Regions from separate parts of the Fictibacillus sp. WQ 8-8 genome, predicted to be linked through region 3. Evidence: riboswitches for the same ligand, from Rfam matches in the RefSeq annotation. Region 3 holds a riboswitch; each other region holds the start of a gene.
The links. Region 3 has a riboswitch for cobalamin ahead of M1K46_RS07030 (ribonucleoside-diphosphate reductase subunit alpha). Riboswitches for the same ligand answer to the same signal wherever they lie in the genome.

Region 1 (5,213 bases), 130 kb from region 3:
TACCATCGGGCAGAACGGGTGCGCTGGAATTTATCCGGCCATGCTTGCTGTTATGATCGCGCCGTCTGCAGGAATTGATCCGCTTACTCCGTCTTTCATACTCAGCCTGATTGTTATCGTCGTAATCAGTTCCTTCGGGATTGCAGGCGTTGGGGGCGGCGCAACATTTGCTGCACTTCTGGTTCTTTCCTCTATGAACCTTCCTGTCGCATTGGCTGGTTTGCTCATTTCTGTTGAACCTCTGATTGATATGGGAAGAACCGCTTTGAATGTTAGCGGGGCCATGACTGCCGGTATTCTGACGAGCAAGGCGAGAAAAGAATTGGATACTGAAGTCTACAACGCACCGGTCAATGAACTAAAAGCAGAAGCATAAAGCTTTATTAATATTGTCAATTAATTGCCTATCTCAATAGAAAATAAAAACAGCCGGGGATAAGCTTAATAATCCCCGGCTGTTCTTATATGACTATTCACAATCTAATTAAAAATAATCTGCGGAGTAAACACCAGGGCAGAAACTTCTTCTACGATTGATTCTTCTTCAGCGTCTTCCATCCCAAATCCATTCCATCTTTCAAAAAGCTGAATTCTCCCATCCGGAAGAGTTTTTGGAGTGGAAGAACATTTGCCGCTTTTGATTTCATGCTTTCGATTGATATGGCTATAGGTAAATTCAATGCTGCCGTCTTCTTTTACGATGCCGATCATGTTTCCCTTGAGAACATCTCCTCCTGAATACGTTGCGCTTAAAATGTCATCCTCTTGTTTATACGTAAAATAGGTTTTCGAAGATGATTCTCCAATCTCTGAACTTTTCACGGATACAAAACGCCGACCATTATAGTTAACCATTTAACGCGTCCTCCCTTTAAAGTTTTAAAGACAATGATAACAAAAAAATATGTATTTGAAAACAGAAAATTCCGTTTTTTTAATCAAAAAGTAAAAACAGGCCCGATTTTGAGAAAAAGGACCTGTCTTTTTGTCATTTATCAAGCTTTTTTCTTTTTGCGCTTTTCATACCGCTCCTTTGCTTGCTGATAGCGATGAATTTCTTCTTGGTTCACGGGCACGAGGGGAGGGACCGGTGACGGCCTGCCCTCCGCATCTACGGCAAGCATGGTAAACAGGGCCCTTGACGTAAGCCGTTTTTCGCCTGTTAGAAGGTTTTCAGATTCTACTTTAACGAAAATTTCCATGGATGTTCGGTGGGCGCATGTGACATAAGCTTCAAGATTAATAGCTTCACCGGTTTTGATCGGGCCAAGAAATTCAAAGGAATCACTCGAAACAGTCACGACCGGTTTACGGCAATGCCGCATGGCAGTTATGCAGGCGATCTTGTCTACATAAGCCATGACTTTTCCGCCGAAGACAGTATGGTGGTGATTCGTATCCGGCGGGAAAACTAAATCTGTTAAGCAGGTTTTCGATTGCTGGACGGTCTTTGCTTCAGAAGGAAAGGAGGCAGGTATTTGAGAAGCCATGTTACGAGACTGCCTCTTTCTTTCTGACCAGAGCCGCAGCAGCTGTCATATTTTTGAGAGATTGAATGGTTTCTGATATGTTTCTTGTTTTCAGTCCGCAATCAGGATTTACCCATACCTGGTCTTCGTGCAATACTTCGAGAGTTTTTTCAATCATCACCCTCATCTCTTCAATTTCAGGTATTCGAGGGCTGTGAATATCATAAACCCCAAGGCCGATTCCTTTTTCGTATGACTGCCAAGTAAAGGCAGAGACTAGCTCACCATGGCTTCTGGATGTTTCAAGAGAAATCACATCGGCATCCAGCTTGCTGATGACGCCAAGAAACTCGTTAAAATCGCAATAGCACATATGGGTGTGGATCTGCGTGGTTTCCTTTACAGTGCAGGTGGTCAGCAAAAAGCAGTTAACAGACCAGTCTATATAATGCTGCCACTTGCTTTTCTTCAGCGGCAGGCCCTCTCTTAATGCAGGTTCATCTACTTGGATCATGGTAATGCCGGCAGATTCCAGTGCAAGCACTTCTTTTTGCAGGGCATTTGCTATTTGATAACAGACATTCTCTCTTGAAATATCATCTCGGACAAAGGACCAGTTTAAGATGGTCACCGGCCCGGTCAGCATTCCTTTTACCGGTTTATCGGTCAGAGACTGTGCATACACACTTTCGTTTACGGTCATTGGTTCACTGAAATCGACATCACCGTAGATGACAGGCGGTTTAACGCAGCGAGATCCATAGGACTGAACCCATCCATTCTCTAAGAAAGCAAACCCGTTAAGTTTTTGTCCGAAAAATTCCACCATGTCTGTTCGTTCAAACTCCCCATGAACAAGAACATCTAAGCCAATATCTTCCTGGATTTTAATCCACTTTTCAATTTGGCTTTTAACAAATTGATCATACTGTGCTTTCGTCCATTCCCCTCGCTTATGTTTCCCCCGGGCCTGCTTTACTTCCGCGGTCTGTGGAAAGCTTCCAATGGTTGTCGTAGGGAGGAGAGGGAGGTTCCAAACTTCCTGCTGTTTTTGTTTTCTGTTCATGTACGGCTGATTCCGCTTAAGGTCTTTGCCTTGAGCTTTTTCAACCTCCCATAAAACCTCCGTCCGGTTTCTTGCCGGAGAGCTGTTTAGCAAGTAAAGAGCATCATCATACTTCTTTATTGCTTCTTGTTGCGAAGGTGATGACAGCAATCGCAGTTCTTCCAGTTTTTCGTCAGCAAAGGCAAGACTGTTGTATAGTTCTTGCAGAAGGGAATGCTCGTGTTTGGCTGAAACAGGGACATGAAGCAAGCTGCAGGAAGGCTGGATCCATATTCGTTCGGATGCAGCCAGTTCTTCAAGCTGGAGTATAAGCTCTTGCTTTTGGCTCAAATTAGCACGCCATATATTTCTGCCGTCAAGTATGCCTGCACCCAGCACTTTATCCTCTGGGAACCCATGCAGACGCATCTCATCCAGTGTTTTTTCGCCATGGACAAAATCCAGTCCGATCCCCTGGACAGGAAACTGAATGATTTCTTTGTAATGCTCTGCGCTCTCAAAGTACGTCTGCAGCATAATATTAAGACCGGAAGCGGCTTTATGGAACTGTTCATAGATTTTCTTGGATGCTGATAATTCTTCTTCGGATAGGGAAGTAACGAGAATGGGCTCGTCGATTTGAATCCATTGGGCGCCCGCCTGTTCCAGTTCCTGAAGAATTCGGCAGTATAACGGGACAAGTTGGGAAAGCAGCGTGTCTTCCTGTTCGGGAAGGTATCCTTTTGCACATTTTATAAAAGTAACAGGCCCGACAATAACCGGTTTTCCTTCAATCCCAAGCTTCTCCTTTGCTTCCTTGTAAGCGGTAAGAGGCCTGTTTTCCACTAACCTCGGCGCACGGTCTTCCCATTCCGGCACGATATAATGGTAGTTTGTGTTAAACCATTTGGTCATTTCACACGCGACGGCTTCTTGTTTTCCTCTTGCCATGCCAAAGTAAAGGGAGAGAGGGTTTTCCACTGCTTCAAATCTTTTTGGCACCAGCCCGAACATCACTGACATATCGAGCATGTGATCATAAAGTGTAAAATCATTGACTGGAATAATATCTATGCCCATGTCTTTTTGCTTTTGCAGATTTGCAAGCCTGATCTGTTCCATCTGCTGCAGAAAACTGGCTTCCGTCAGTTCTCCTTTCCAAAATGCTTCCAGTGCTCTTTTCCACTCCCGATTGCTGCCGATACGGGGATATCCCAAGTTGCTCGTTTTCATGTGTCATCTCTCCATTCTTTTAGATACTAAATATGGCAATAAAAACAAAAAAGCATTCCCAACGCCAGTGACAGAACGTTAGAAATGCCTAAAAAAGGGTAGAGTAAACCCCATTGTATGCAAGAATCTAACACCTCCCTATCTCCCGTAGGTTAAAACAGTGTTGTTGAAACAAGGCAGGTCTCCTGACTCAAGGGTTCTATACCGAGCTGCATCCCTTCCCAGCCTGCCGGCCAGTGGTCATTATGAGCTCGTTTCCTTTTACAGTGGCGGGACCGTGCCGGATTTTCACCGGGCTTCCCTTTTCATCCTTTGCGTTTGTGCAATGGAACCTTGTCTCCACTATTATGTAATTTGATTTTGAAAATTTAGACAAGCCTATCATATCTAAAATAGGAAGTCAACGCATCAAAAGCAGAGAGAAGATGTGGAAATACTTTACTTCCAGCTATCTATATCGGTAAATGTTGTTTATAATAAAGGTGGATAACTATGAAAATAATAAAGGCAGGATGATAGAATGATAGGGAGAAACAGATTTGGAATCCGCGCAAAAATTTTTGTCGGATATCTAGTGATTATTCTTTGTCTGATCGTATCAATAGTAGCAGTAAATAATCAGATTGCCTCTATGCAAAAAGAGCGGAATTTTATTATCAACCATGACATAGAAATTCATTCGCTGACAAACGAGATTGAAAAGCAGGTTCTCGATATGGAAAACGGGCAGCGCGGTTTTATTATTACCGGGGATGAGAGCTATCTTAAACCCTTTAACCTGGCAGTGAACAGTTTGGAAAACGATTATAAAAAGCTCTATGGGCTGATTGCCGATAATCCAGCACAGCAAAATAGGCTCGAGGAAATTAATAAATCCATTCACAATTGGCTCCAGACAACAGGAAATCCGTCCATTCAGCTGAAGAAGGAAAACAAGGATGGAGAAGTTCTCTCTCTTATTAAAAAAGATGTAGGCAGCCAAAGTGTAGAACAGATCCGCAGCCAGTTTGACACGTTCAGAACCACTGAAAAAGGCTTGACGAAAGAACGGGCGGACAGGCTTGACGAGCAGAACAAATTCCTGAAAACAGGGCTCTTTTCTTTATTGGTTATTGTTGTGGCTGTTTCATCACTTATTGCGTCTTTTGTTTCAGGCTCGATCATTAATACCATTAAGGCTGTTGTAAGTTCCATTACGGCTATGTCATCTAACGGTGACGTTACCCAGCGTATACATGTAAAAACGAAAGATGAAATCAAAGACCTGGCTGAAGCGACCAATGAACTGCTTGATAAAGTCGAGCAGAGGGAATGGCTGCAGTCCAGCACGAATCAGGTAGTCGAAAGATATCAGGGAACATCTACGATTAAAGTGCTGGGAGAGAAATTTGTTACAGGTGTTGCCCACTTAACGCAGGCCTCCATGGGTGCTCTCTATATCCGGGAAGGGAGCGGAGAACAATCCC
Region 2 (5,213 bases), on a different contig from region 3:
CAGGTGAAGAAGTTCGTCTTGCAATGGATGTTGCCTCTTCTGAGCTCTTCAACAAAGAAGACGGAAAATACCATCTTTCTGGTGAGGGTGTTGTTAAAACATCTGAAGAAATGGTTGCTTTCTACGAAGATCTTGTTTCTAAATACCCAATCATCTCCATTGAAGATGGCTTAGATGAAAACGACTGGGAAGGCCACAAGCTATTGACTGACCGTCTTGGCGACAAAATCCAGCTTGTAGGAGACGATCTTTTCGTAACGAACACAAACAAACTTGCTCAAGGTATCGAGCAAGGTGTGGGTAACTCCATCCTTATCAAAGTTAACCAAATCGGTACGCTGACTGAAACATTCGACGCGATCGAAATGGCGAAACGCGCAGGCTATACTGCAGTAATCTCTCACCGTTCTGGTGAAAGTGAAGACAGCACAATCGCTGACATCGCTGTTGCGACTAACGCTGGACAAATCAAAACAGGTGCTCCTTCCCGTACTGACCGTGTAGCGAAGTACAACCAATTGCTTCGTATCGAAGACGAATTGGCAAGCATCAGCCGCTACCCTGGATTGAGCGCATTCTACAATCTTCAAAAGTAAGCTATTTTACGTAAACCGCTTGAGACCTGATCAGTCTCAAGCGGTTTTTTGTTGATTGGCGCGTAAAGTGATCAGACTGGCGCGTATTTTTTGCAGATAGGCGCGTATTTTAAGGGAATTCGCGAATAAATCATAGAAAGTGGCGCGTATTTCATCAGCTGAGCATTCCACATAAAATTTAAGTCCTCAAAGAGAAGGAGAAAAGGTGTTTTCTAGAGAAGTTAACCCCAAAAAGTAAAGAGGATGTGATCGTTATACTGTGATCGAACAGAAATTGCCGATTTATATTCAGAAGTTAGAAGCCTTGTTAAGGAGGCTGCCAGCAAATCATCCGAAACGCCCTAAACTTGAACAAAGTTTTTCCAAACAAATGGCAGGTTACAAGGGAGAGCAGTCACTCTTTTACTACCTGGAACACCTACCTCATAAAAGGTATAAGATTTTTCACGGACTAAGACTTTTAGAAGGCTCCTATTACTTTCAAATGGACTTCCTCATCCTTTCCCCGTATTTCTTTTTAATTCTAGAAGTGAAAAATCTATCTGGCAGCCTCACATTTGATACAAACTATCGTCAATTGATCCGAACAAATAATGATAAGGAAGAAGCCTTTCCAGATCCTCTCTTGCAGGTAGAGCGTCAAAAGAACCGGCTTTCATCTTGGCTAGCAGCTAGAAAGCTCCCACCCGTTCCAATTGAAACCCTCGTCGTCGTGAGCAGTCCTTATACGCTTATAAAAAATCCTCTGATTCCTGATCTTTCCCGCAGCATTATCCACAGTGCAAGCCCCCCATCAGTAATCACAACCATGCAAACCCATTACGCCAAACCAGCTATGACGGATAAAGAAATCAATAGAGCGGTAAAACAACTTTACAAAAACCACGTCCATTATGATCCGGACATACTAGCAAAGTTTCAGGTATCGCCAAACGATGTTTTAAAAGGCGTTCATTGCCCATCTTGCTTTGCCATTGGCATGAATAAAACATATGCTGTTAAATGGCTTTGTCCATTCTGTAATCATTCCTCCGAGCACGCCCACCGACACTCTCTGGAAGACTATAAACTTCTCATAAGCCCAACAATCACAAACCGTGAACTCAGATCCTTTCTATCCCTATCATCCCGTTCAATATCCGAAAAAATCCTCAAATCTCTAAACCTACCTCACACGGGAACCTATAAAGACAGGAGATATCATCTTTAAATTTGAGGAGCTGCATATTATGATAAAATAAATCATTTCATACTCGGTACAAACGGGGAGGCTTGGAACATGCCGAAAATGAAGCTTGAATTTGAAAGACTGAAGATCAGGGAAATTACGGTGAGTGATGCCTCTGTCATCGCACAATGGAAAAGCGGCCCTCTCTTTCGGAAAATGTCTACAGGTTCTATGACCATAATTAATGAAGGCAATCAAAGGCAGGATATTGAGAAAAGCTTAAGCCAGCTGAACGAATCTTACTTGATGATCATCGAAAAGAGGAGCTCGCAGCCTGTTGGGTACGTCCGTTTCAACTGGATGGGAAGCTCGCAGCGTTATGGCTGGCTTCGGTTCGGACTCGGTGCCGAACAAGGAAAAGGATACATGGGGGAAGCACTTGCAGGCATCTTTCAGCACCTGTTTCAGCATGAGACCTACAGGATTGATGCTGAGGTCTACGAATATAACACAAAAAGCCTGAAGCTCCTGAAATCCCTGGGGTTTCAAAAGGAAGGCGTCAGAAGGCAAGCCTACTTTGACAAAGATCAGTATTTTGATATACATGTTATGGGCCTGCTCAAGAGCGACTGGCTGGAAGTCAGCCCGAAGTCCCGGGCATCATTGAACATAAATTAAACTTTTCATTTTGCCGGTAAGAGGTATAATGGATATAGCTGAATATGCGGTTAAGGTCCGTTTTATTTCAAATAAAACGTTAAAAGGGAAGCTGGTTCAAGTCCAGCACGGTCCCGCCACTGTAATCGGGAAATCTTCTTATGTTTCCACTGTTCTGTCAAAGGATGGGAAGGAAAAGAAGATTGTTGATCGAGAGTCAGGAGACCTGCCTTAATTGCCTGTGCGAACCTTCGAGGAAAAGGTGAAGCAATTGTAATCATTTATTGATTAACTGTTGATTCGCTCTCCGAAGGGAGGGCTTTTTTTGTTTTGCACAATCCCAGCTAAATGATACATACAGGAGCGTGAAGGAATTGAAGAAGTTTACACAAATTGCGATGATGCTGATACTCGTAATCGCCATCATTGCCGGTTGTTCGGCTGGAAATCAGTCAACAGACAAAAAGGAAAACGGTGCCAATCAGGTAAAGAGTGAATTTCCCGTAACGATAAAAGATGCGGCGGGCGAGAATGTAAAAATTGATAAGAAACCCAAAAAAATCGTCTCGCTCATACCGAGTAATACAGAGGTCGCATTTGCACTTGGCTTGGATAAAGAAATTGTCGGCGTTTCTGACTTTGACAACTATCCAGAAGCAGCTGTGAAAAAGCCTAAAATCGGCGGATTGGATTTTAACGTGGAAAAGATTGTTGGCTTAAAGCCTGATCTCGTCCTTGCTCATGCCTCCAGTGCGCATACTTCCAAGCAGGGAATTGATCAGCTTAAGAATGCCGGCATCAAAGTAGTTGTGATCAATGATGCGCAGAACTTTACGGATACATACAAGTCCATCGACATGATCGCTAAAGCAACGGGCACTCAAAAACAAGGTGACAAGATTGTAAAATCCATGAAGGATGATCTGTCAGCGATCAAGGAAAAAGCAAAACAAGTAAAGAAAGAAAAAAAAGTTTGGGTTGAGGTTGCTCCAGCTCCGGAGATTTTTACTGCCGGCAAGGGTACATTCATTGATGAAATGCTGAACGCCATTCATGCCAAAAATGCGGCTGGGGAATTGAAGGGATGGGCGAAGGTATCTGAAGAGCAGCCTGTCAAATACAAACCGGACGCGATCGTCACAACGTACGGCTATTACTCCAAAAAGCCGGTGGAACAGATTATGGCCCGTAAAGCCTGGAAGGACGTTCCTGCGGTAAAAAACAAAGAAATTTATGATGTGCACTCTGATAAGGTGACACGTCCGGGACCGCGATTGATTGAAGGAGTGGAGGAGCTTGCAAAAGCCATCTATCCGGAAGTATACAAAAAGTAAAATCATCGTTTCATATACAGCAGTGTTTCTGCTGTTGGGCTTAGCTGTTGCCTTGGGGATATCGGTAGGTTCTATACCTATCCCCCTTTTTCATGTGGTGCAGATTTTAGGAGCGAAGCTTTTCCACTATCCCGTACCAGCATCCATTGATTCTTCGATTGTTAATATCGTCATGGAGATCCGCTTTCCGCGAGTCGTGCTCGCTATGCTTGTCGGCTGCTCATTGGCGCTGGCGGGAACGGCATTTCAGGGGCTGCTGAAAAATCCTCTGGCCGATCCTTATACGCTGGGTGTTTCATCCGGTTCTGCTTTGGGCGCTGTGGCTGTGCTGTTCTTTGGCATTCAGCTGCCTATACTGGGAAGTTTTACACTTCCGGTGGTGAGCATCATTACCGGCTTTCTTACCCTTGTTGGGGTTATATATTTTGCTCGCCTTGTGCAGCGCAGCCTGTCTGTTGAGACGATTATTTTGGCAGGGATTTTAAGCAGCTCATTTATAGGTGCTGTAACGTCTCTTTTAATCGCTCTGACCGGTGATGAATTAAGGCAGATCATCGGCTGGCTGCTCGGCAGCGTATCCATGAGAGGATGGCCGTATGTTCAGCTCATCGCTCCGTTTTTGGCCGCAGGGCTTTTGATTCTTCTGGCAAGTGCTCGTGAATTAAATGCGCTTTCCTTTGGCCAGCAGGATGCAAAAACCATTGGTGTTGACGTGAAAAAACATACGTCACTCGTACTGTTCGGGGCTTCGCTTCTGACGGGATCTGCAGTAGCGGTGTCAGGCACCATCGGGTTTGTCGGTCTTGTCATCCCCCACATGGCCCGCATGATATGGGGAGTAGATCATCGCCATCTGCTGCCGCTGTCCACGCTTCTGGGCGGGGTGTTTCTCGTTCTGGTTGATCTCATCGCCCGAACGATCATCGCGCCGACGGAGCTGCCGATCGGTGTCTTGACAGCGATTATCGGAAGTCCGATCTTTGCCTTAATCTTTATTCGCTATCGTCGAAAGAAGGTGACCACATGATCCAGATCCAGCAGCTTACTGGAGGATATGACGGAAAGCCCGTCGTAAAAGATCTTTCTTTTTCCATTGAAAGAGGAAAAATAACCGGCATCATCGGACCAAACGGGAGCGGGAAGACCACTCTCATGAAAATGATGAACGGAATGCTTTCCCCGCAATCAGGTGAGGTTCTTATAAAAGGAAAGCCGATCAGCAGCTACTCTGCAAAAGAATTGGCAAAAATTATTGCCGTTCTTCCTCAGCATGCGGAAAGCTCGTTTGATTTTACCGTCCGCGAAGTGGTGGCGCTCGGCCGGTATCCCTTTTACAGAGGATTGCTGAAACAATCATCGCCGAAGGATGAAGAGATGGTCCAGCGATCCATGGAGTTTACAGGCGTCCAGCATTTTGCGGAGAAAAGTATTCAATCCCTAAGCGGCGGGGAACGGCAG
Region 3 (5,213 bases):
TAATATAGTCCACTCTTCAGACACATAGTTCCTGTCTTCAAAATAAACACCGGTTTCCCAGTCAGATCCTTTAAAGGCTGGATACGCGCCTTTTTCCTTCGCCAGTTCATGGCTGGCTCTGATGCTTAAATAGCTGATTTTTTCATAAAGACAGTCATTATAAGCTACGGCTTCTTCTGATTCCCAGCGTATTCCTTCCACTGCCAGCAAGTGATGCAGCCCAAATGTACCCAATCCGATCGCCCTGTACTTCTTATTGGTAAGCACCGCTTGTTTCACTTCTATTCGCTCCTGGTTCATATCAATGACATTATCTAGCATGCGGATTTGGATTGGGATCAATCTCTCAAGCACATCATCCTTTACTGCTTTTGCAAGCGAAATAGAGCTTAAGTTGCAAGTCACATAATCTCCAGGTTTCTTTGTGATCAAGATTTTACCGTCCTGTGTTACTTCCTCTTCGACTGTAGTCGCTGATCCGTTCTGGGCAATTTCCGTGCAAAGATTGCTGCAGTAGACCATTCCGGCATGCTTATTCGGGTTAGCCCGATTAACCGTGTCCCGGTAAAACATATACGGCACTCCCGTTTCCAGCTGGCTTTTCATGATTCTTTTAAAAATTTCAATGGCTGGTACCACGTCATAGCCTCCTGAACCTTTTTTACCCAAAAGCCCTAGTTCGGCTGCGGCAACGCACTCATCATATTTATCGCGGAAACTGCCTTTGCCGGGTTCTTCATCAAAAAAATCATCCAGTTCATAGCCCATCACTTTTTTTACCGTATAAGGATCAAACAGATACCAGTCTTCTCTAGACTCTGCCTTTTCCATAAATAAATCCGGAATGCAGAGGCCCAAAAACAGATCATGAACCCGCTGCCGTTCGTCACCATTATTCAGCTTGGCGTCAAGAAAAGAAAAAAGATCTTTGCCGAACACATTGTAGTAGATGGCGATAGCTCCCTTTCTCTGTCCAAGCTGATCGACACTGACCGCTGTCTGGTTCAACAGCTTCGCCCATGGAATAATGCCCGATGAATTGCCCTTGAATCCTCTTATTTCTGAACCAAGGCTTCTGATCTTGCCAAGGTAAACGGAGATCCCGCCTCCGCCTTTCGAGAGCGTTGCTGCATCTGTTGTAGAATCATAGATTCCTCGAAGGCTGTCATCCATCGTATCGATGAAGCAGCTTGACAGCTGGCCATAGCTTTTACCCGCATTGGCAAGTGTAGGAGTTGCCACGGTCATATACAGGTTCGACATTGCCCAGTACGCTTCTTTAATCAGCTCCATGCGGCGGTCTGAAGGTTCGTTGGACATCAAGGACATCGCGATGATCATAAAACGTTCCTGAGGCAATTCAAACACTTTGCCTTCATGCGATTTGGCAAGATAACGGTCAGCCAATGTACGAAGTCCTATATATGTAAAAAGTTCATCCCTTTGAGGGACAATCATCGCTTCAAGCTCATCTATTTCTTCTGGTGAATAGCTGCTTAACAGGTTCTTATCATAGATTCCTTTGTCTGTCAGTGTACGAATTAATCCATAGAAGTGGCCATATCCATGAACTCCTTGGCTCCCCCTGTTTTTTACTGCATCCGAGTAGATTTTTTTAAGATGAATTCTTCCTGCGACGAAGGTCCAATCCGGCTCATGCATTGAAATTCTTTCAAGTGCATGCAAAATAGCCATATTCATCGCTTCTGTTTGAGAATTGCTTTTATCAGCATAATAGCCTACCTGTACTGTATACTCTTCCTTTTTATCAAGCTGGGGAAAGCCCAATAGAATTTCATCCAGCCAATTCATAACAAGATGATCTGTTCCGCCTGCTATAACCAAAGTCAAATCTCCTCCTCTAAAAATCCGCAAAATAAAAAGGCCCATCCAGTGGATGAGCCTAAAAAAACGACACGAGTTATAAGAATCAAAAATAGCAGTAAAGTGTGCCGTTTTTGCTTCTCAATCCCCGAAGAATCAAAATCGTGAAACAAAAAGGCAGGTCTACTGGCTAATGCTTCCTCCTACTCTGAGCCTTCCCATGTAAAAGCCACACGATCGTGCGCGTTTCTTACACAGTGGATTCTCATTTCGTCCACATGACAGTTGCGGGGACAGCTCCGGATTGTTTTACCGGATTCCCTATTAAGTCTTACAAGACACCTCTTGTTTCAAATACTATATTTAGTTTAATACATTTACTTTCACACTAAATATAGTATTTGTCAACACCTAGTTTTCATTTATTTTGTTATTCCATATTGTATTTGCGCAGTACTTAATGATGTCCCGGCGGCGGATAATCCCAATAAAATGCCCGTCGTCGTCAGTCACCGGAATAAAGTTCTGGTCAGTTGCCAACGTAATTAAATCTTCCATATTTGAATTGATTGATACTGAGATGTTGTTCACACGCTGTGGAACATCCTTCAGTTTTGTTTTCACCACATCGTAGAAGCCAAGGTCGAACGCTTCTTTCAATTTCCAAAGCAGATCCCCTTCTGTGAGCGTACCGACATACTGCCCTTCCTCTGAAACAAGGGGAACAGATGTATATTTGTGATAAGAAAGCTTCTCCAATGCCTGCCTGATGGTCGATTCAGGATTCAAATATTTAACCTCTTCTTTAGGCAATAGATAAAAAGCTATGTTCATGCTGTGATCTCCTTTAACCATAAAATGCAGCCGTTCTTTTCTACTATAACAAAAAATAAAATAGATGAGCAGTAATAAGCCATCACACAAAAAAAGCCCTAAGAAGGACACATATGTTCTATTGTCTATTTCCTCACTGTGTTTTATTTAAACTTTTTTTGCCAGGGTCCACCCCATAATTTTGCTGAAAAAGCCAGCTTTTATATTCTTCTTCCAATTCAGTCAATGGCCATGTGGAAAGCTCTGCTTCCACTTCTTTGCTTATCCCGTTTTTCTTTAACATCTGAATAAGGAAATTCTTCCTCTCTTCAACGGCTTTCCGCAATAATCCGCCCATCATTTCCTCCCGTTAAAGCGTTTTCATAGTATAGTATACGTGGATCCAATTAAATAGTTTCAGCATTCATGGCTCTTTACTGAAATTTATTGGATAGAGTATACATTTATGACCACTAAACGGAAGATCTGACTTGTTTTTCTTCTTTATAAATCTTTATTGATTTCCCGAATGACATGAGAGACCTCGGGGAGAATCAGCTTTTTCATGGCTAAAGCTGCCGCTCCTGTAGATCCGGGCATTGCAAAAACCGCTGTGGAGCCAACAACTCCTGCCGCTGCTCTGCTCAGAATGGCTGCAGATCCAATATCCTCGGTATAACTTAACACCCTGAAAAGCTCGCCAAAACCTGTAATTTCCTTTGTAAACAATGGTTTTAGCGTTTCAATGGTAACATCCCTGGCAGCAATGCCGGTCCCGCCATTAATTAAAATAGCCTGGATATCACTTGCTTCACACCCAGCCAAGACAGCAGATTCGATTTCCCCTCGCTCATCTTTTACAATTACATAGTCTCCCACTGTATGGCCGTTCAGCGTTAACTGCTCTTTTATAAGAGTGCCGCTGCGATCGGTTTCTTCTGTTCTCGTATCACTCACAGTAATAATTTTGCAGCAGACAGAAGAAGGAGCCTGTCTTTTATGATCTTCTACACTCATTTGCTTCCCCTTTCCCAAAGGTTGTAATGGATGTATTATCCTTTATTCATGGCCAGAAGTCTATCCTTTTGCATGCTCAAAAATAAATCGGAACAAATACGCTTTGCAAAACGTAATGTTTCCGTTATAATAAGATGAATTATTTTTGATGCATTTGGAAGGAGCACTCATATGAAAAGACACTATGCGGCCTTGACGTTTATGATCATAGGATCACTGATACTATCTGGCTGCGCGAATGGCACTAAACATAAATTAAATAGCCCTCATAAGCTTACCATAACTACAACACTTTATCCCCTGGAATACTTTACGAAAAGGATCGGCGGAAAGCATGTTTCTGTATCAAATGTAATCCCTCCAGGCACCGATGCTCATTCTTTTGAACCGTCTACGAAAGACATGATCAAAATATCAGACAGTGATGCATTCATCTATAACGGTACAGGAATCGAAGGATTTGCTGATAAAGTAAATGAAACGGTAAAAAACGAAGGGGTTGAATCCATAAAAGCAGCCAAGGGCCTCACACTGGAAAAAGTGGAGCATCGTGATGAGGACCCTGACGAACATGGAGATAAAGATCCCCACATTTGGCTTGATCCGGTTTATTCAATCCAAATGGCCAAGAACATCGAACAGGCGTTAATTAAGCTGAACCCAAAAGCCAAAGCTGACTTCACAAAGAATTACCTATCACTTAAGAAGGATCTTGAAAGGCTTGATACCTCGTTCAATCAAACGATCAAAAAAAGCCCGCATAAGGAGATTATTGTTTCTCATGCTGCCTATGGATACTGGGAACATCGGTACGGCCTGAAACAGATTCCAGTTTCCGGACTGTCAACTTCTCAGGAACCGTCACAAAGACAGCTGCAAGACCTGATCAAACACGTTAAAGCAAAACATATTCACTATGTTCTTCTTGAAAACAGTGCCAGCGATAAACTGGCCAGAGTTGTAGAGCATGAAACAGGAACAAAAACACTGAAATTAAGAAACTTAGAGACCCTTATTCCTAAGGATGCTGAGGCGAACGAAGATTATTTATCACTTATGCAAAAAAACGTTCAAGTCTTGAAACAGGCCTTAAGATAAGAAAGCAGGACCATGAATGAATGAATCATGGTCCTGCTTTTATGTGTTAATTATGATTTTCTTCGTTTAATGAACAGCACGGCTCCGATAATCACGATCAGCAGCACTACGATAAACAGCGGGGCTGCTGCATTGTTTGACTTCGATTCCGCCTTTTCAGCTTTTTTCTGTTGTTCTTCTTTTTGGGTCTTTTCACCTTTTGCTTTTTCTTTTTTAGGTGCTTTTACCGCCTTCTCTTCTTTCGGCTTCTGAACAGCAAAGGAATAATCTTTTTGGATAATATGGCCATCAGCACCGATAATTTTGTAATTTACTTTATACTTCCCGTTTTCAAGCGGTGAGGGCGCCGTGCCTGTCATGATGTTATTCTTTACGTCCACTTTTACATCTAAGGGTTTTCCATCCTTAGTGACTTTCATCGTGCTTAAATTTTCAATTTTTGATTCAAAAGTTAACGTGAT

Region 1: it holds a riboswitch for cobalamin, as region 3 does, so the genes downstream of both, metE (5-methyltetrahydropteroyltriglutamate--homocysteine S-methyltransferase) here and M1K46_RS07030 (ribonucleoside-diphosphate reductase subunit alpha) in region 3, are expected to answer to the same signal.
Region 2: it holds a riboswitch for cobalamin, as region 3 does, so the genes downstream of both, M1K46_RS01135 (ABC transporter substrate-binding protein) here and M1K46_RS07030 (ribonucleoside-diphosphate reductase subunit alpha) in region 3, are expected to answer to the same signal.

Annotation. Positions count from the first base shown of each region.
Region 1 is NZ_JAMXKG010000003.1:190,832-196,044, forward strand. Features, by position in the region: gene M1K46_RS06300 (L-cystine transporter) at 1-376, shown strand, start outside; gene M1K46_RS06305 (n-acetylglutamate synthase) at 481-855, opposite strand; gene M1K46_RS06310 (acyl-CoA thioesterase) at 996-1,490, opposite strand; gene metE (5-methyltetrahydropteroyltriglutamate--homocysteine S-methyltransferase) at 1,492-3,747, opposite strand; cobalamin riboswitch at 3,906-4,098, opposite strand; gene M1K46_RS06320 (CHASE3 domain-containing protein) at 4,268-5,213, shown strand, end outside.
Region 2 is NZ_JAMXKG010000001.1:214,993-220,205, reverse strand. Features, by position in the region: gene eno (phosphopyruvate hydratase) at 1-596, shown strand, start outside; gene M1K46_RS01145 (nuclease-related domain-containing protein) at 856-1,806, shown strand; gene M1K46_RS01140 (GNAT family N-acetyltransferase) at 1,876-2,442, shown strand; cobalamin riboswitch at 2,479-2,669, shown strand; gene M1K46_RS01135 (ABC transporter substrate-binding protein) at 2,796-3,755, shown strand; gene M1K46_RS01130 (FecCD family ABC transporter permease) at 3,718-4,782, shown strand; gene M1K46_RS01125 (heme ABC transporter ATP-binding protein) at 4,779-5,213, shown strand, end outside.
Region 3 is NZ_JAMXKG010000003.1:321,147-326,359, reverse strand. Features, by position in the region: gene M1K46_RS07030 (ribonucleoside-diphosphate reductase subunit alpha) at 1-1,812, opposite strand, end outside; cobalamin riboswitch at 1,984-2,185, opposite strand; gene M1K46_RS07025 (CBS domain-containing protein) at 2,236-2,658, opposite strand; gene M1K46_RS07020 (Fur-regulated basic protein FbpA) at 2,792-2,995, opposite strand; gene M1K46_RS07015 (MogA/MoaB family molybdenum cofactor biosynthesis protein) at 3,142-3,654, opposite strand; gene M1K46_RS07010 (metal ABC transporter solute-binding protein, Zn/Mn family) at 3,826-4,752, shown strand; gene M1K46_RS07005 (copper resistance CopC family protein) at 4,803-5,213, opposite strand, start outside.